2 regions of the Kribbella sp. NPDC049584 genome follow, and region 1 is predicted to be linked to the other one. Evidence: predicted binding sites of a transcription regulator. Region 1 holds the regulator's gene; the other holds the start of a gene.
The links. The regulator HrcA, encoded in region 1, represses chaperone genes, less so after heat shock. The targets are predictions, from matches to a motif close to TTGGCACTCGNNNNNNNCGAGTGCCAA.
Positions count from the first base shown of each region.

Region 1 (9,642 bases):
TAGCCGCGGCGGATCGCGTCCTGGAGTTTCTCGACCGGCCACGGCCAGTCCTCGGTGTGCTCGAGCGCAGCGTCGAGCGGCGTACCGGCGTGGTGCAGCGTCGAGATCGTGTTGGCGACTCTGCCGAGCTCGATCGCCTGGTCGCGGGCGAACTCGATGTCGACGACGGCGCCGTGCCCGGGAACGATCTTGGTTGCCGCGGTCATCATCCCGACCGCGGCCTCGATCGTGTCCGGCCACTCGAGCGGGAACGAGTCCTCGCCGTACGACGGGGGCGCCGACTCCTCGATCAGATCGCCGACGAAGACCACATCCACATCCGGTACGACGACGACCGTGTCGCCGGACGTGTGCGCGTTGCCGACGTACAAGAGCTCGACGCGACGGTCGCCGAGGTCGATCACCTTGGCGGCGGCGAACGTCGTACCGGCGAGGTTCTCTTCGGCCGCGGCGTTCTCGTGCAGGTAGACGGTGGCGTCGGTGAAGACGCTGTTGCCGGCGACGTGGTCGAAGTGTGCGTGGGTGTTGACAACCCAGCGGACGGGCAGGTCGGTCAGCTCGCGGATGTGTTCACGCAACTGCTCGGCCTCTTCGGTGGTGGCGCGGGTGTCGATCACCAGAGCGCCTTCGGATCCGACGACCAGGCCGACGTTCAGGTCCCATTCGTCGTACCGCCGAACCCAGGTGCGATCGCCGATCTCGGTCCACTCACTCATGGCTCCGACACTACTTGCCGATTTACTTGCTCAGTACGTCGCCCTTGATGACCTGGTCGCGCTGGATGCCGCGGAGCAGCAGGCCGACGTTGTCGCCGGCCTTCGCGGTCTTGACGATCTTGCGGAACATCTCGACGCCGGTGACCTCGACCTGCAGGATCGGCTGCCCGGCACGGCTGAGCAGCACCTGCTCACCGACCGACACCGTGCCGGCCTGGACCCGGCCGGTCACCACTGTGCCGCGCCCAGTGATCGAGAACACATCCTCGACCGTCATCCCGAACGACCCGACCGGCAAGGTGTCCTGCGGCCGCGGCGCTCCAGGGAAGCTCGGAGCGTCCTTCTTCCAGAACTTCCAGCTCATCCTGTGAGCCTAGGGCACGCCCGGTGTTGGCAACCCTTCTCCAGGGACTTAGGCTCGCAAGTGTTCCGATCGGAACGTCGAAACTTTCGAAGGGTGGTCGGTGTGACGACACGACGTGCTGTGGTGGTCCGAGGTGGCTGGGAAGGGCACTCCCCGGTCGAGGCGACCGACCTGTTCATCCCGTTCCTGAAGGAGAACGGTTACGAGGTCACGGTCTCCGACACGACCGCGAGCTACCTCGAGCTCGACGGCGTCGACCTCGTCGTGCAGTGCGTGACGATGAGCGAGATCGAGGACGACCACTTCAAGGGTCTGGAGGCGGCGATCCGGCGCGGCACCGGGTTCGCCGGCTGGCATGGCGGGATCGCGGACTCGTTCCGCAAGAACGTCGACTACAGCTTCATCACCGGCGGGCAGTTCATCTCGCACCCGCACGGCTTCACCGATTACCGGGTCGACATCGTGCCTGAGAAGGCCGACCACCCGATCGTCCAGGGCATCGAGCACTTCGACGTGCACACCGAGCAGTACTACGTGCACTACGACCCGACCAACAACGTGCTCGCGACGACGACGTTCGAGTCGCACCCGGACTACCCGTGGATCGAGGGCGCGGTGATGCCGGCGGTCTGGACCCGCACCTGGGGTGAGGGCAAGGTCTTCGTCTGCACGGTCGGCCACAAGCTGGACGACCTGGAGACGCCCGAGGTACGCACGATCATCGAGCGGGGGCTGCTGTGGGCGAGCAAGTGACCAACATCGGCATCGTCGGCACCGGAGTCATCTCCGGCACGTACCTCGACCACCTGGGCAAGCTGCCTGGTGTCGACGTGGTCGCTGTGGCCGACCTGGACCGTAGCCGCGCCGAAGCGATCGCGGACCAGCACGAGGGCATCCGCGCACTCACCCCGGACGAGCTGTACGCCGCGGACGACGTCGAGATCGTGCTCAACCTGACCATTCCGGCGGCGCACGCTCCGGTGCACCAGGCCGCGATGGAAGCCGGCAAGCACGTGTACGGCGAGAAGCCGCTGGCCGCGGACCGCACCGCCGCCGAGCCGCTGCTCAAGTACGCCGCCGCCAACAACCTCCGCGTCGGCTGCGCACCGGACACCGTGCTCGGCACCGGGACCCAGACCGCTCGCGCGGTGATCGACCGCGGCGACATCGGCGTACCGCATGCTGCCTTCGCGGCCTTCACCACACCGGGCCACGAGCTGTGGCACCCGGCGCCGGAGTTCTACTACCAGCCGGGTGGCGGCCCGGTCCTCGACATGGGGCCGTACTACGTGACCAGTCTGGTCACCCTGCTCGGTCCGGTACGCCGGGTCACCGCGCGAGCTGGTCAGTCGAAGCAGGAGCGCAAGGTCCACACCGGTCCGCGGGCTGGTACGACGTTCCCGGTCGAGGTGCCCACGCACGTCACGGGCGTGCTGGAGCACGAGTCCGGTGCGCTGACCACGGTGTTGATGTCGTTCGACGTCTGGGCCGCCCGGCTGCCGCGGATCGAAGTACACGGGACCGAGGGCAGCCTGTCGGTGCCTGACCCGAATGGCTTCGACGGCACGGTCGAGATCGCCACGGCGGCGCAGCGCGAGTGGACCGAGGTCCCCGTCGCCGGTGGGTATGCCGGTGCTGGTCGGGGCGTCGGTGTCGCGGACATGGCACGGGCATTGCGTCGCGGTGAGCCACACCGTGCTGACGGAGCGTTGGCCTACCACGTGCTCGACGTACTCGAGTCACTGCTCGATGCGGCGGTCCAGGATCAGCCTGTGGACGTCGCGAGTACGGTCGAGCGGCCTGCCGCCGTACCGTTGGGAGCGTCGCCCGAGACAGCATGAGATCCGCCCCACGCCGCAGCGTGTCCGTGTCGGCTCCCACGGCTCGGTAGACTGGCACTCGGAACTTTCGAGTGCCAAGGTCGATCGAGAAAGGGTGGTGCGCGCGTGCTGGACGACCGCAAGCTGGATGTGCTCCGCGCCATCGTCGAGGACTATGTGGCGACCCATGAGCCGATCGGGTCGAAGGCGCTGGTGGACCGGCACAATCTCGGCGTATCGCCGGCCACGGTCCGCAACGACATGGCCGCGCTGGAGGAGGAGGGGTACATCACCCAGCCGCACACCAGCGCCGGCCGGATCCCGACCGACGCCGGATACCGGCTGTTCGTGGACAAGCTGAGCACGGTCAAGACGTTGTCGGTCGCGGAGAAGAAGGCGATCACGTCGTTCCTGGCCGGTGCGGTGGACCTGGACGACGTCGTCCGCCGTACGGTCCGGCTGCTCGCGCAGATCACCCGCCAGGTCGCGATCGTGCAGTATCCGTCGCTCAACCGGTCGAGCGTGCGGCACATCGAGGTCGTCACGATGAGCCCGCGGCGGCTGTTGCTGGTGCTGATCACCAGCAACGGCCGCGTCGAGCAGCGGATCGTCGAGCACCCGCACGACGTCGACGAGCAGCTGATCGCAGACCTGCGTTCACGACTCAACACCGTCCTGGCCGGGCAGCGGCTGACCGATGCGACCACGTCGCTGGCGGGCGTGCCCGAGCTGTTCGCGCCGGCGGACCGGTCGCTGGTCGCGTCGATCGTCACCACGCTGCTCGAAGCGTTCACCGACGAGGTCGGCGAGCAGCGGATCGCGGTCGGCGGCGCCGCGAACCTGACGCGCTACGGCGATGACTTCGAGCGCAACGTCAAGCCGGTGCTGGAGGCGCTCGAGGAGCACGTCATCCTGCTCCGGCTGCTCGGCGAGGCGACCAACCCGCAGACCCTGACCGTCCGCATCGGTCACGAGAACCCGTTCGAGGAGCTGGCCACCACGTCGGTGGTCGCGACCGGCTACGGGTCCAAGTCGGAGGCGCTGGCCACCCTCGGCATCGTCGGCCCGACCCACATGGACTACCCGAGCACAATGGGCGCGGTGAGGGCTGTCGCGCGCTACGTCAGCCAGATCCTCGCCGAATCCTGATGATGACAACCCCCTGGTCTGGAGTATGAGCACCGATTACTACGCCGTCCTCGGCGTCAGCCGTGACGCGTCAGCGGACGAGATCAAGAAGGCGTACCGCAAGCTGGCACGCCAGTACCACCCGGATGTGAACGACTCCGAGGACGCCCACCAGAAGTTCCAGGAGATCGGGCGCGCGTTCCAGGTGCTCAGTGATCCGCAGAAGCGGCAGATGCACGACCTCGGCGGCGATCCGTTCGCCACCGCGGGCGCCGGGCCTGGTGGTGCCGGGTTCGGGCAGGCGTTCACGTTCACCGACATCATGGACGCGTTCTTCGGCCAGACCGGCGGCGCGACCCGTGGGCCGCGACCGCGGACGCGGCGCGGTCAGGATGCACTGATCCCGCTGCGGATCGACCTGGCCGAGGCGGCCTTCGGTACGACGCGGGAGCTCAAGGTCGACACCGCCGTACTGTGTCCGACCTGTAGCGGGTCCGGCGCTGCTGCCGGGTCCGAGCCGGTCACGTGCGAGATCTGCCACGGACGTGGCGAGGTCACGCACACGCAGCGGTCGTTCCTCGGCGAGGTGCGGACGATGCGCCCGTGCCCGAACTGCCGCGGCTACGGCACCACGATCCCGAGCCCGTGCGTCGAGTGCGCCGGCGACGGACGGGTGCGCTCGCGCCGGACCGTCACCGTGAAGATCCCCGGCGGCGTCGACAGCGGGACCCGGGTGCAGCTGTCCGGCCAGGGCGAGGTCGGCCCCGGCGGCGGACCGGCCGGCGACCTGTACGTCGAGATCGAGGTCGAGCCGCACGACATCTTCACCCGCAACGGCGACGACCTGCACTGCACGGTCACGCTGCCGATGACGGCGGCCGCGCTGGGTACGACGATCGACCTGCCGACCCTCGAGGGCGAGACGACGCCGCTGGAGATCCGGCCGGGTACGCAGTCCGGGACGGGGCTGACGTTGACCGCGCGCGGCGTACCGAGGTTGCGTCACGCGGGCCGCGGCGACCTGATCGTCCAGGTGATCGTCGAGACCCCGACGAAGCTCGACGACGCCCAGGCCGACCTCCTGCGCCAACTGGCGGTCGCCCGCGACGAGGAACGCCCCCAGGGCCAGGTCCAAGCCACCCACAAGGGCGTCTTCGGCCGCCTCCGCGACGCCTTCGGCACCCACTAAATGGGTGTCGCGGTCTTCCACCTGGAAGACCTGTCCGGTGCCGAGCTGACCCTGGATGGTGCAGAGGGGCGGCACGCGGCGGTTGTCCGGCGGATCGGGCGTGGGGAGCGCGTTCGGCTGACGGATGGGCGCGGGGCCTGGGCTGAAGGGCCCGTGGTGGATGCTTCGAAGACTGCGTTGACGGTGGCGGTTGACGAGCGCGGGAGTGCGCCGGCGCCCGCGCCGCGGGTGGTTGTGGTCCAGGCGGTGCCGAAAGGGGAGCGGGCCGAGCTCGCGGTGGAGATGCTGACCGAGGTCGGCGTCGACGTGATCGTGCCGTGGAACGCGGAGCGCAGTCAGTTCCGGGCGAACCCGGAGCGGGTGGAGAAGATGCTCGCGAAATGGCGGGCGTGGGCATTCGAGGCGAGCAAGCAGTCGCGGCGTCCGTGGTTCGCGGAGGTCGCGCCGCTCGCGTCGACGGCCGACGTCGCGGAGTTCGTGGCCGGCGCAGCGCTCCCCGTCGTACTGCACGAAGAGGCAACCGTCCCACTCGCGTCGCTGGACGTCCCGACGTCGGGCGACATCGTCCTCGTCATCGGCCCGGAAGGCGGCATCGCCCCGACCGAGCTCAAGACCTTCGAGGTCGAGCCGGTCCGCCTCGGCGACACTGTCCTCCGCACGTCGACCGCGGGAACAGCCGCAACCGCAGCCCTCCTCGCCCGCTCGCGCTGGACCTAACCTCGGACGGCTTGCTGATAGGCGGCGAGCGCCTCGGCATCGTCGATGCTCCCGTGGTGATGCACCTGCTGCCACACCCCGTCGTACGCGAAGATGCGCGTCGTCCGGATCTGCAACGGCCGTTCACCCAACTCCGGATGCCGGTAGGTCCCGACCTCGCGCCCCGCGAACACCACCGAGCCCTCCAGCCAGTACGTCGCCGCGTCGCCGAACGTCACCTGCACATCCAGCGACCCCGCGAACAGCCGCTGATAGAGCGACCGCACAGCTTCCCGCGACCGCAGGATCCCGCCGATCGGGTTGTTCAACTGCACCAACGGATCATCGGCCCAGCCGGCGACCAGCGTCTCCAGGTCCTTGGTGTTGAGCGCGTAGTAGAACGTCTCCAGCGCCGCCAGCGCACCCTCCCGCCCAGGCAGGCGCGCCTCCTCCGCGCGCGACCGCGCTCCCGGCCCGAATCCGTAGTCGACCAGCTCGATCATCGCGAACCCCTCGCTAGACTGTTAGACAGGAACCGAACATAACTGTACGACAAGGATCGAACACCATGGCCGTCGAGTCAGCCCGCGCCCGCACGCTCAGCCACGTGGATCCGGCCGAGGTGCCGCTGCAGTCGGCCCTGGACGCGCTCGCGGACCCGGTCCGGCGCTCGATCCTGCGCGACCTCGCCACCCACGACGACTGGACCCGCGCCTGCGGCACGTTCGACCTCCCGGTCAAGAAGGCGACCGCCAGCCACCACTTCGCCGTACTGCGTTCCGCCGGCCTGATCGAACAACGCGACGAAGGCGCCCGTCGTCTCAACCGCCTCCGCCGCGAGGAGTTCGACCGGTCCTTCCCCGGCTTGCTGTCCGCCACCATCGACCGCGCGGACTGACGAACTCTTACAAACCCCGAACACTGCCCCGAACCTCCTCGAACGCCTGCCGGGGAGAGTTGTTCTCGTCAGCATCACAAGCACGAACGAGAACGAGGAGCAGAACATGCGCAGGTCTGTGCGCGGCGCGATCGCGGCCGGTACGTCGGCCGTCGTCCTGGTGGGCGGACTCGTCGGGAGTACGACGATCGCCGCGGCCGATCCGACCCCGACCCCGTCGCCCTCGGCGGGTACGTCGTACAAGCCGGTCACGCTGAGCCCCGAGGAGTCGCAGAAGCTGTGCGCGGAGCGGCTGCCGAAGATGATCGCGCGGCGCGACAAGCTGGCGCAGCGGATCAACGGTGGCGCCGACGTGAAGGGTTCGATCGCGTGGCTCAAGGCGCGCGCGGCCAAGCAGAAGGCGGACGGCCACGACAAGGTGGCCGCGCGACTCGAGAAGCGGGCCGAGCGCCGCTCGGAGCGGCTGAAGCAGCTCGGCACGGTGAAGACCAAACTCGAGGCCTTCAAGACCGAGCACTGCCAGGCGGCCAAGTGATGCGTAAGGCGCTGGCCGTGCTGCTCGGTACCGCGTGTCTCGGCCTCGGACTGTCCGCCTGCGGCAGCTCGGGGGACAGGCACGGCAACCAGCCCGGTGGGCAGGGCACCGGTCCTGCTCCGGCGACCCAACAGGTGGGGTCGCCGGAGCAGGAGCTGGATCAGATCGGGTCTACCCTGGACGCGATCGATCGCGAACTGGCCGGGGACGACGCACCCTGACCGAGAGTCTCCAGGAGCAGAGGATGGCCGCAGCCGGCCGCGGGCTGGTTCTGGTGGTGGAGGACGAGGCGGCGATCGCCGAGGTGATCGAGCTGTACCTGCGCCGGGACGGTTTCGACGTCCGGCTCGAGTCCGACGGCGAGGCAGCTCTCGCCGCGTGGCGCCGCTTGCACCCGGTCGCGGTGGTCCTCGACATCGGTCTCCCGGGACGCGACGGCGCGGACGTCTGCCGGACGATGCGCGCGACGGGGGACTGGACGCCGGTCCTGTTCGTCACCGCCAGGGACGATGAAGTCGATCGTCTGCTGGGGCTGGAACTCGGCGCGGACGACTACATCACCAAGCCGTTCAGCCCGCGGGAGCTCGCCGCCCGCGTCCGGACCGTCCTGCGGCGCACGGCAGGCGGTGTTCCGGCGGCGGGCGAGGTGCTCTCGGTGGGTCTGGTGCGGGTCGATATCGGTCGCCGCCGGGCCTGGGCGGGTGAGACCGAGGTGAGCTTGACGTCGACCGAGTTCGACCTGCTGGCGCAGCTGTTCCGGCGCCCGGGCCGGGTGTTCGAACGCGACGAGCTGCTCAGTTCGGTCTGGGGCTACCAGTCCGCCGCAGGCACCCGGACCGTCGACGTCCACATCGCCCAGTTGCGCGCGAAGCTCGGGGCGGCCAGTCCGATCCGGACCGTGCGCGGCGTCGGCTACGCGGCCGACCGCGACTGATGGTCGACTGATGCCCGTGGAGGTCCGGACCCCCGACGAGGCCGGCCGTGGCTCCCTGGCCACCCGGATCGTGCTGACCTGCGTGGCTGTCGCAGGGGTCGCCGTACTGGTGGCGGGTCTGGTCATGGCAGGGCTCGCGAAGCGGTCCGCCCAGACCGTCCTGCAGCAGTCGCTGGCGGCGCAGGCGGACGTGATCGCCGGCCAGGTGGACCAGCGTGGCCTGAGTTCGCGTGCGGCCGGGCTCGGAAGGGTTGCGCAGGTCGTCCGCGGCCAGGGCATCGTCGTCGTACTGCTCCTGCCGCGGCGGGGGATCCAGTCGACCGACGGATCCTCCACCCAGGCGGCGATCACGGCCGGCCTCGACGGCATCGGCAGTACGCAGCGGATCTCCACCAAGGTGCAGGTCGGCGGTACGGACTATCTGGTCGAAGCTCGCGGTCTCGGCGACGGCTCGGGGTTCGCCCTGGTCGAACCGGTTCGGCTGGCCGCCGACACCCAGCGGATCCTCATCCGCAACATCCTGCTCGCGCTCGGCGCCGGTCTGCTGGTCGCCACCCTCGCCGGTGCCCTCCTCGGACGGCTCCTGGGCCGTCCACTACGTCGTACGGCGGACGTCGCGGCCGCGATGCGTCAGGGCCGGCGTGATCTGCGGGCACCGGTCGAGGGACCGACCGAGGTGGCCGAGGTCGCGGCCGCGGTCAACGAACTCTCGATCGCCCTGCAGTACAGCGAGGCGCGGCAGCGCGAGTTCCTGCTCTCGGTCTCGCACGAGTTGCGTACTCCGCTGACCGCGGTTCACGGGTTCGCCGAGTCGCTCGCCGACGGGGTCGCGACCGATCCGCGGCGTGCCGGGCAGGTGATCCAGCAGGAATCGCAGCGGCTCGAACGGCTGGTCAGCGACCTGCTGGACCTGGCGCGGATCGGTGCGGATCAGTTCCAGCTCGACCTCGCGCAGGTGGACCTGCGCGAGACGCTCGTAGCGTGCGCCGAGGTCTGGCGCGTGCGCTGCGAGCGGCAGGGCGTCCGGTTCCACCTCGAGCTGCCGCCGGTGCCGGCCGTCGCGACCACTGACCCGCGAAGGATCCGTCAGGTCCTGGACGGTCTGGCCGAGAACGCTCTCCGCGTCACGCCGGCAGGTGCACAGCTGACGATGTGGTTGGGCCGGTCGCCGGGACACGTCACGATCCAGGTCCGCGACGGCGGTCCGGGCCTGTCGCCGGAGGACTACGCGGTCGCTTTCCAGCCCGGCGTACTCAACCAGAAGTACCGCGGGCGACGGCCGGTCGGTTCGGGGATCGGGCTCGCGCTGGCTCAGGGGCTGGTCACCAGGCTGGGCGGCACGCTCACGGCCGGGCCCGCGCC
Region 1 covers NZ_JBFAPF010000002.1:335,426-345,067, forward strand. The annotation lists gene AB0J62_RS08350 (MBL fold metallo-hydrolase) at 1-716, opposite strand, end outside; gene AB0J62_RS08355 (EF-Tu/IF-2/RF-3 family GTPase) at 739-1,080, opposite strand; gene AB0J62_RS08360 (ThuA domain-containing protein) at 1,183-1,833, shown strand; gene AB0J62_RS08365 (Gfo/Idh/MocA family oxidoreductase) at 1,818-2,921, shown strand; gene hrcA (heat-inducible transcriptional repressor HrcA) at 3,027-4,049, shown strand; gene dnaJ (molecular chaperone DnaJ) at 4,075-5,217, shown strand; gene AB0J62_RS08380 (16S rRNA (uracil(1498)-N(3))-methyltransferase) at 5,218-5,934, shown strand; gene AB0J62_RS08385 (nuclear transport factor 2 family protein) at 5,931-6,416, opposite strand; gene AB0J62_RS08390 (helix-turn-helix domain-containing protein) at 6,482-6,811, shown strand; gene AB0J62_RS08395 (hypothetical protein) at 6,918-7,346, shown strand; gene AB0J62_RS08400 (hypothetical protein) at 7,346-7,567, shown strand; gene AB0J62_RS08405 (response regulator transcription factor) at 7,591-8,280, shown strand; gene AB0J62_RS08410 (HAMP domain-containing sensor histidine kinase) at 8,291-9,642, shown strand, end outside.

Region 2 (9,642 bases), on a different contig from region 1:
AGGACGAGGGCGTGGTAGATCCGCAGCTGCGTGCGCCATTCGTAGTACGTCATGCCGAGTTCGTCGCGGAACAGGCGGCTGAGGGTCCGGGCGCCGGCGCCGGCCCGGCGTCCGAGCTCGGCGAGTGAGGTGTTGTCCGCGGGGTTCTCGCGGAGGTGCTGAGCGATCGTGCGCAGACGATCGTCGCGGGGTTCCGGTAGGTGCAGCGGTTGTTCGGTCGCTTCGTGGAGCTCGTCGACGAGGACCCGCTGGAGTCGTGCGCGGGCAGCGTCGTCGAGGTGGCGGCTGGTGAGGGCGAGCAGCACTTCGCGGGCGAGTCCGGATGCGAGGAACACTGCGGGGCGGTCGGGGATGCGCCGGGCCAGCGCGGCCGGCAGGAACACGATGCGCATGTCGGTCTCGCCGTGCGCGCGGTGCTGGTGTGTGAATCCGGCCGGCGTCCACGCGACGCGGTTGGCGGGAACGATCGACGTACCCCGATCGGTTTGCACGGACAGCACGCCGCGGGCGGCGTACACCAGATGTCCTTCTTCGTGCGTCTGCACCGAGCTTGTGCCGCCGGACGCCCATTCGTGCGCGCCAGCAGACGGAAAGAGTTCCGAACGGAGCGGCTGGCCGTCATCGGGCATAGCTGAGGATTCTATCGGCTGTCGGCCAGTCTGCGGCAGGAGTACGCGACCGCGTCCCGGCCGATCCGGGTGATGATCAGCGTCGCCGACGCGGAGCCCTTCGGAGCGAGCCTCTTCCGTAGCTGCGCCGGGTCGAGATCCACACCGCGTTTCTTGATCTCCAACGTCCCGATGTCCTGGCTGCGAACCCACGAGCGCAGCGCTTTCTCCTTGTAGGGCAGCTCTTCCACCACCTCGTACGCCGACGCGAGCGGAGTCGCGACGTGCTTCGCTGCGGTGACGTAGGCGATGCGCGGATCCAGCAGCCAGCCGTCGACCGCTGCAGCGACGGCGGTGACCAGACCGGCTCGTACGACCGCACCATCCGGCTCGTAGATGTACTGACCGACCGGGCCGACCTCAGCGTCCGGTGCATCCGTGACGGTCGCCTCGCTCGGCAGCAGAGTCGCCCGTCGCGGGGTGCTGCTGGAGAGTTGGCCGGACCACAGTGCGGCCTCCTTCACCTCGCCGGAGTCGCTGATCCACTCCGCCTCAACACCGGCGGGGATCGCGTCGTGCGGGATGCCGGGGGCCACCTTCACGCAGGCAGTGCGCTGCAGCAACTCCAGCACGAACGTCCACGGCGGCGAATAGGCGTTGTGATCGAACACCCGTCGCCCGTCCGCCCGTCGAGCCGGGTCCGCGAACACCACGTCGTACGGCGTGAGGTCGGTCGACTCGGCCTCACCTACGCGTACCTCACCGGCGAGGCCGAGGGCGGCCAGGTTGGCACGGGCGGTGGCTGCGGTCTCGGGATCACGTTCGACACCAGTCACCCGGAGGCCGGCGCGTGCGGCGCTGATGAGGTCACCGCCGATCCCACAGCCGAGGTCCACCATGCTGGCGCCGGGCATGGTGGCTGCAAGGCGTGCGGCGCGGTGGGCGCCGACAGCGGTCCGTGTGGACTGCTCCAGACCGTCAGGGGTGAAGTACATGTGCTCAGCGTCCGGACCGAACTTGGCGACCGCCCGGTGCCGCAGTGCGGCCTGCGTGACGGCACCAGTCACGAGCGTCGCGTCGTACCGGCGTCGGAGCTTCTCGACCAACTGCAGCTCACTACCAGGCTTGTACTCCGCACACGCCGCCGCGAGCACCTCGGCGCCCGGCCCGTCGAGCAACGCCGTGACTGTCACCCGGCAACTCTAGAGGGGGCTGGAACAGCTCCTGCTCCAGCTTCGCGTTGCCATCGAGTAGAGGCGCCAGTTCATCGCCGAGCGCGTCTTCGGGCCGTAGATGCCGTCGACGACCAGGTGGTGCTTGCGCTGGACCGTCTTGATCGCCGCGCGGGTATTACTGCCGTAGATGCCGTCCACGGCCAGCTTGGTGCCGTAGCAGAAGTTGAGGTTGCGCTGGAGGACCTGGATGGCGGTGTCCGGGTCGCCGTATCGGTTGGAGCCGCGGTACGGGTCGTCGCCGTACATGAGGTTGCAGGTGGTGCTGGTGCTGGCATAGATCGACGGCATCGGGATGCCCCAGCTGCGGTTGACCGGGACGAGCCGGGCGGACCGGCACTGCGGCAGGGCGGCAGCCGCCTTGAGTTCGGCCGCGGTGGCGTCGTGGGAGAACTTCTGGTCGGAGGGCACCTTCGGTGCCGGAGCGGCCGCAGGTGCTGCCGCGGCCGGTGACTCGTGCTTCGACGCATTGGCGGCAACAGCTCCGACCGCGACCGCGGCAACGGCGGCCAGGAGTGCGATCGTCCGGGGGGACAGCTTGGGCAGTGCCGGCACTCTGAACGCCATGGCTCCTCCTCGCACCCGTTCTGACGCAACGGTCGCACGAACGCCCGGTCCTTGACCACTGGCTGTGGCCGGGCGCTTACCGGTCACCGATTGCCTCAGGGTGAGAATCCTTTGGCACTCGAGTTGACCGAGTGCTAATCGCGGCCTAGATTCGGTGTTGGCACTCTCTGTGTGAGGGTGCCAGCGGTCCGGCCCTTGACCCCCGCGACGGCAGGGGAGCGCGACCACCATGAACCAGACAAGCAAATCGACCGTGGAGGTCAGCAAGTGTCGGTCACGATCAAGCCGCTCGAGGACCGTGTCCTCGTCGCGCCGCTCGAAGCCGAGCAGACCACGAAGTCCGGCCTGGTGATCCCGGACACCGCCAAGGAGAAGCCGCAGGAGGGCGAGATCCTCGCCGTCGGCCCGGGCCGGATCGACGACAACGGCAACCGCGTCCCGCTGGACGTCAGCGTCGGCGACAAGGTCATCTACTCCAAGTACGGCGGCACCGAGGTCAAGTACGACGGCCAGGACTACCTGATCCTGGGCGCCCGCGACATCCTCGCAGTCGTCAGCAAGTGACGGCCGCTCGCTGTTTCTGACCGACACCGCCCTGGTGCCCTCCGGCGCCGGGGCGGAGTCGGTTCGGACCCGACCGGGGCGGTGGGGCGGGTTCGCCTACCGCACAGCGATGGTCTGTGCCTGCAACGAACTAGCGATTTCAGAGAGGGACTGGATTTTTCATGCCGAAGATCCTCGAGTTCGACGAGAACGCTCGGCGCGCGCTGGAGCGCGGCGTCGACAAGCTCGCGAACACGGTGAAGGTGACGCTGGGCCCGAAGGGCCGCTACGTCGTCCTGGACAAGAAGTGGGGCGCCCCGACCATCACCAACGACGGTGTCACCGTCGCGCGTGAGGTCGAGCTGGACGACCCGTTCGAGAACCTTGGTGCGCAGCTGACCAAGGAGGTCGCCACCAAGACCAACGACATCGCCGGTGACGGCACCACCACCGCGACGGTGCTGGCGCAGGCACTGGTGCACGAGGGCCTGCGGGCGGTCGCCGCCGGCGCCAACCCGATGGGCCTCAAGCGCGGCATCGAGGCGGCCGTCGAGGCCATCTCCGCCAGGCTGGTCGACACCGCCCGCGCGGTCGACGACAAGGGCGACATGGCCCACGTCGCGACGATCTCCGCGCGTGACGCCGAGATCGGGACGCTGATCGCGGACGCGTTCGACAAGGTCGGCAAGGACGGTGTGATCACCGTCGAGGAGTCGAACACCTTCGGAACCGAGCTCGAGTTCACCGAGGGTATGCAGTTCGACAAGGGCTACATCTCGCCGTACTTCATCACCGACGCCGAGGCCGGCGAAGCGGTGCTGGAGGACCCGTACATCCTGATCCACCAGGGCAAGATCTCCGCGATCGCGGACCTGCTGCCGCTGCTGGAGAAGGTCGTGCAGTCCGGCAAGACGCTGCTGATCATCGCCGAGGACGTCGAGGCCGAGGCCCTGTCCACCCTCGTGGTGAACAAGATCCGCGGCAACTTCACCTCGGTCGCCGTCAAGGCGCCGGGCTTCGGTGACCGCCGCAAGGCGATGCTGGAGGACCTGGCCGCGCTCACCGGCGCGCAGGTCGTGGCCCCGGAGGTCGGCCTCAAGCTCGACCAGGTCGGTCTGGAGGTGCTCGGTACGGCGCGCCGCATCGTGGTCACCAAGGACAACACGACCGTCGTCGAAGGTGCCGGCAAGACCGAGGACATCGAGGGCCGGGTCAACCAGATCAAGTCCGAGATCGAGCGCACCGACTCCGACTGGGACCGCGAGAAGCTGCAGGAGCGGCTGGCCAAGCTGGCCGGCGGCGTCTGCGTGATCAAGGTCGGCGCGGCCACCGAGGTCGAGCTGAAGGAGAAGAAGCACCGGATCGAGGACGCCGTGTCCGCGACCCGGGCCGCGATCGAGGAGGGCATCGTCGCCGGCGGCGGCTCCGCTCTCGTGCACGCGGCCACCGTGCTGGACAAGGACCTCGAGCTCGACGGTGACGAGGCCACCGGTGTCCGGATCGTCCGCAAGGCGGTCGTCGAGCCGCTGCGCTGGATCGCCGAGAACGGCGGCTACGAGGGCTACGTCGTGGTTGCCAAGGTCTCCGAGCTGGAGCCGGGCTTCGGCTTCAACGCGGCCTCCGGCGAGTACGGCGACCTGCTCGGCAGCGGCGTGCTGGACCCGGTCAAGGTGACCCGGTCCGCGCTCGCCAACGCCGGCTCGATCGCCGCGCTGCTGCTGACCACCGAGACGCTGGTGGTCGACAAGCCCGAGGACGAGGAGCCCGCGGCGGCCGGTCACGGCCACGGCCACGGTCACTGATTCCTCGCAGTACGCGTAGTACCCCAGCACCGCCCGGCAGGTCATCTGCCGGGCGGTGCTTTTATGTGGCCTGTGCTGATTCGAGAGCGTGGCGACGAAGACCTGCCCGTGTGCGTCGAGATCCTGCGCGAGGTCCACGAGCGAGCCGGCTACCCGATCAACTGGCCCGCGGACCCAGCAGCGTGGTTGACCCCGAAGGATGCCGTCGGCATCTGGGTAGCGGTCGACGCCGAACAGGTCGTCGGGCACGTCGTCCTCACCGCCGCCGGGGCGGGCGCCGAGGTCGAGCGCCTGTTCGTCGATCCGAAGGCAACCGGCCGCGGCATCGGCCGCCAGCTCCTCCAGCGCTGCGTCACCGCTGCGGGCGCAGCCAACCGCGAGCTCGCCCTCGAGGTGGTGGACAACCGCGGCGCAGCAGTGCACCTTTACCGCAACGCCGGCTGGCGGGAGACCGGCCGTACTCCTATTGACTGGGGCGGCGCCCACGCGACCGAGCTGATCCGGTTCACCGCCCCGACGTGAGAGGCTCTCACTGATGGCCGGGCCACGGGAGCGGTATCGCGCTCAGGTGCGCGAGGAGGTGAAGCAGCACGCCTGGCTGCAGATCGCCGAGGCAGGGGTCTCCGCCCTGTCCCTGAACGCGATCGCCAAGCAGATGGGCGTCAGCGGGCCGGCGCTCTACCGGTACTTCGCGAACCGCGACGATCTCGTCACCGCCCTGATCCGCGACGCGTACCGCAGCCTCGCCGACACGGTCAGCTCGGCGTACGACGGAGGGGCGGACGCGGTCGCACTGGCTCAGGTCATCCGCAACTGGGCGCTCGCCGACCCGCAGCGGTACCTGCTGATCTACGGGACGCCCGTGCCTGGCTACCACCCGCCGGACGACACCAGGGCGATCTCCGACGAGATCATGGCCGTGCTGGTCGAGGCCGTCGGACCGGACCGGGCAGTCTCGTTTTGGACCCGCGTTCACGGTGTCCTGTCGCTTGAAGTGGCAGGGCATTTCGCGGGTATGGACGTGGATCCGTCCCGGCTGGTTGAGAGCGAGATCAGTGAACTCGTGAGTAGTGACAGATCGTGATCAAGTGGCCGGTAGTGACCACGAATTGCCACTAGGCAAGAAGAGTTGAGCGCCGTACCATCTTTCAGGCTGAACCGGTCTGAACACGAGGGGGCGAGGGGTGACAGAGGTCCGAGTACCTGACACCCACGACCGGGTCGAGCTTAGGGATCTTGCCGCGCTGGCCGGCGACGGGGACCGAACAGCTCTCAACGACCTGCTCACCAGAGTGCGCGCTGTGGCGCACCGATACGTACGGTCCCGTCTGTGGACCTATCCCGGCGGCGCCGACATGGTCGACGACGTCGCACAAGAGGTTTGTGTCGCGGTCTTCGGCGCGCTGAGCCGCTACCGCGACGAGGGGCGGCCTTTCGAGGCTTTCGTCTACGGCATCGCGGCCCGCAAGGTCGCCGATGCCCAGCGTGCGTTCGCGGTTGCCGACGTCTCGACGCCGGACCTGCCGGACGGCGCGGACGAGTCACCGACGCCGGAGGAGCGCGCGGTCCGGCAGTCAGAGGTCCAGCACATCATGGGGCTGCTGGACAAGTTGCCGGAGAAGCTGCGGGAGATCCTGCGGCTCCGGGTGGTAGCGGGGATGTCAGCCGAGGAGACCGGCCGGGCACTGGGGATGACACCGGGGGCGGTGAGGGTCGCACAACATCGGGCGTTGAACACGCTCAGGGGGTTTGTGGGGCATGAAGCACAGCTGGAACGAGGAAGAGCAGGGGAGGAGCATCATGGCTGACCGTTTTGATCTGGACGCGATCGAGGCCGATGACGCGCTGCTCGATCTGCTCGCCGCCGGTGGGGAGTCCGCCCGTGTGGCGGGCGAGCACGACGCGGCCGTTCAGCTTCTGGCCGGTCTACGGCTGGCGGTTGAGGTCGAGGACGAGCTCCCGGTGGAGACCATCGACGATCCGGAGAGCTTCCTGGCGCGTTGCGCCGCGCTCAACCCGATCACCGACCCGTTCGCCCGCAAGATGGCGACGCGCGGTCTGGCTCTCGGGGTGGCCGCGGTCGCCGCATTGTCGGTCTCCGGGGTGGCAGCAGCCGTCAACGGCGACCCGCTCTCGCCGTACGAGAAGGTCATCGAGAAGATGGTCGACGCGGTCCGTCCGCAGACCAGCTTCCCGAAGGAAGACCTCGACGGTCTGCCGGTGATGGACAAGACCAAGATCGTCAAGGTCGGCAAGGACTACAAGCAGCAGGCCCAGGCCGAGCGCGCCGCCCAGGCAGCTGGCAAGGACGGCTCACTGATCAATGATCCGGCGGCGGTGAAGGACGACCTGCGGCCGCCGGTGGCCGTGCTGCCGACGGAGAAGCCGCTGGTGGTCCTCGAGAAGCCAACGATCCCGCCGCCGACCTCGACGAAGACGGACGACCCGGACGACGTCAACGTCGACAAGCCGAGCGACACGAAGACGGATCCGCCGACGGACACCACCGGTGGCGACGGCACGGACGGCACGACGACCACGACGACGCCGCCTCCGTCCACACCGACGGACACGCCGACCAGTACGCCGACCGACCCGCCGTCGACGCCGACCGACACGACCACGCCGCCGCCGAACGACACCGGTACGGGCGACAACACGGTGGCCGGCGACCCGACGGGTGCGCCGACCAGCACGCCTACCGGAGACAACGGCCAGACGACGGATGGCACCGGTGGCACCGGTGGCACCGGTGGCTCCGGGACGCAGGGGACCGGTTCGAGCGACACCAGCGGCTCGGACACGTCCACGCCGGGTGGCGACGAGAAGCCGAGCGACGAGGTCACCCAGGTTCCGGGCGGCAAGGATCCGGCGAGCATCGTCGGGGACATCCTGAGCCCGATCCTGCCGACGCCGACCGGCGGGCCGATCACGATCGAGAGCGCGGAGCAGTTCTTCGGCGACTCGCAGGTGGCAGGCAAGCCGCCGACGGTGACGAAGGCGACCGCGAAGAAGACCGCGTCGGCCAAGAAGGCGGCCGGGAAGCACTCGAGCGGGACGGTCACCACGGGCTCGGTCCGCAAGGCCTACCCGAAGGGCAAGCACTCGACCGGGCTGTACCCCGAGGGCAAGCACGCGGCGATCGAGCGGACCCACGGGTCCACCGCCGACGCGGACGTCCTGGCGATCCTGCAGATCGTCAACGCGCCGGTCAACAAGTAGCCGACCACCCACTCCGCCCGCCGCGCAGCCGCGGCGGGCGGAGTGCTGTGGACGGAGTGCTGTGGACGGCCGATTCGGGGGTCGGCGGGCGCGCGGATAGGATGGGGTCCCGTTCTCGCCGTGTAAAGGTGCTTGTTTTACCCATGGACATCACACCCGCTGGAGTTCCCGACAAGTTCGCCGTCCTCGGCCTCACCTTCGACGACGTCTTGCTGCAGCCGAACGAGTCCGACGTCATCCCGTCCGAGACAGTCACCCGGTCCCGGGTGAGCCGCAATGTCTGGGTGAACATCCCGCTGGTGTCGAGCGCGATGGACACCGTCACCGAGGCCCGGATGGCGATCGCGATGGCCCGCCAGGGCGGTCTGGGCGTCCTCCACCGCAATCTCTCGATCGAGGACCAGTCGCAGCAGGTCGACCTGGTCAAGCGCTCCGAGTCCGGCATGATCGCGCAGCCGATCACGATCGGTCCGGACGCCAGCATCGGCGAGGCCGACGCCCTCTGCGGGCAGTACCGGATCTCAGGTGTGCCCGTCGTGGACGACGCCGGCGTGCTGGTCGGCATCGTGACGAACCGCGACATGCGCTTCGAGAACGATCTGTCCCGCCCGGTGCGGGAGGTGATGACCAAGCAGCCGCTGATCACCGGCAAGCAGGGGATCTCGGCCGACGACGCGATGGCGCTGCTGAGCAAGCACAAGGTCGAGAAGCTGCCGCTGGTCGACGACGCCGGCAAGCTGACCGGCCTGATCACGCTCAAGGACTTCGTCAAGCGGGACAAGTTCCCGCTGTCCACCAAGGACGCCAGCGGCCGGCTGATGGTCGGCGCCGCGATCGGCTTCTTCGGCGAGGCGTACAAGCGGGCCATGTCCCTGGTCGAGGCCGGTGTGGACGTGCTCGTCGTGGACACCGCGCACGGTCACTCCCAGGCGCAGCTCGAGATCATCCGCAAGCTCAAGGCCGACCCGGCGACCCGCGGCGTGGACATCGTCGGTGGCAACGTCGGCACCCGCGAGGGCGCCCAGGCGCTGGTCGACGCGGGCGCCGACGGCGTGAAGGTCGGCGTCGGCCCGGGCTCCATCTGTACGACGCGGGTCGTGTCCGGCGTCGGCGTGCCGCAGGTCACCGCGATCTACGAGGCCTCGCTGGCCTGCAAGCCGGCCGGCGTCCCGGTCATCGGCGACGGCGGCCTGCAGTACTCCGGTGACATCGCCAAGGCGCTCGTCGCCGGCGCGGACACGGTCATGCTGGGCTCGCTGCTGGCCGGCTGCGAGGAGTCGCCGGGCGACCTGGTGTTCATCAACGGCAAGCAGTTCAAGGCGTACCGCGGGATGGGTTCGCTCGGCGCGATGCAGTCCGGCGGACTGCGCAAGTCGTACTCGAAGGACCGTTATTTCCAGCACGACGGCGGCTCCGACGAGAAGCTGATCGCCGAGGGCGTCGAGGGTCAGGTGCCGTACCGGGGCCCGCTGTCGGCGGTCGCGCACCAGCTGATCGGCGGCCTGCGCCAGTCGATGTGGTACACCGGCGCCCGCACCGTCCCGGAGCTCCAGGACAAGGGCCGCTTCGTCCGCATCACCTCCGCCGGCCTCCAGGAGTCCCACCCGCACGACATCCAGATGACGGTCGAGGCTCCGAACTACTCCGGCCGCTGACCGCCTGCAACCC
Region 2 covers NZ_JBFAPF010000001.1:1,088,024-1,097,665, reverse strand. The annotation lists gene AB0J62_RS05455 (helix-turn-helix transcriptional regulator) at 1-629, opposite strand, end outside; gene AB0J62_RS05450 (methyltransferase domain-containing protein) at 641-1,801, opposite strand; gene AB0J62_RS05445 (peptidoglycan-binding domain-containing protein) at 1,811-2,407, opposite strand; gene groES (co-chaperone GroES) at 2,675-2,971, shown strand; gene groL (chaperonin GroEL) at 3,133-4,752, shown strand; gene AB0J62_RS05430 (GNAT family N-acetyltransferase) at 4,825-5,274, shown strand; gene AB0J62_RS05425 (TetR/AcrR family transcriptional regulator) at 5,288-5,836, shown strand; gene shbA (RNA polymerase sigma factor ShbA) at 5,937-6,560, shown strand; gene AB0J62_RS05415 (hypothetical protein) at 6,553-7,974, shown strand; gene guaB (IMP dehydrogenase) at 8,118-9,629, shown strand.
Region 2: a site for HrcA is predicted at 2,519-2,545, ahead of groES (co-chaperone GroES). Genes of this name have one in related genera too.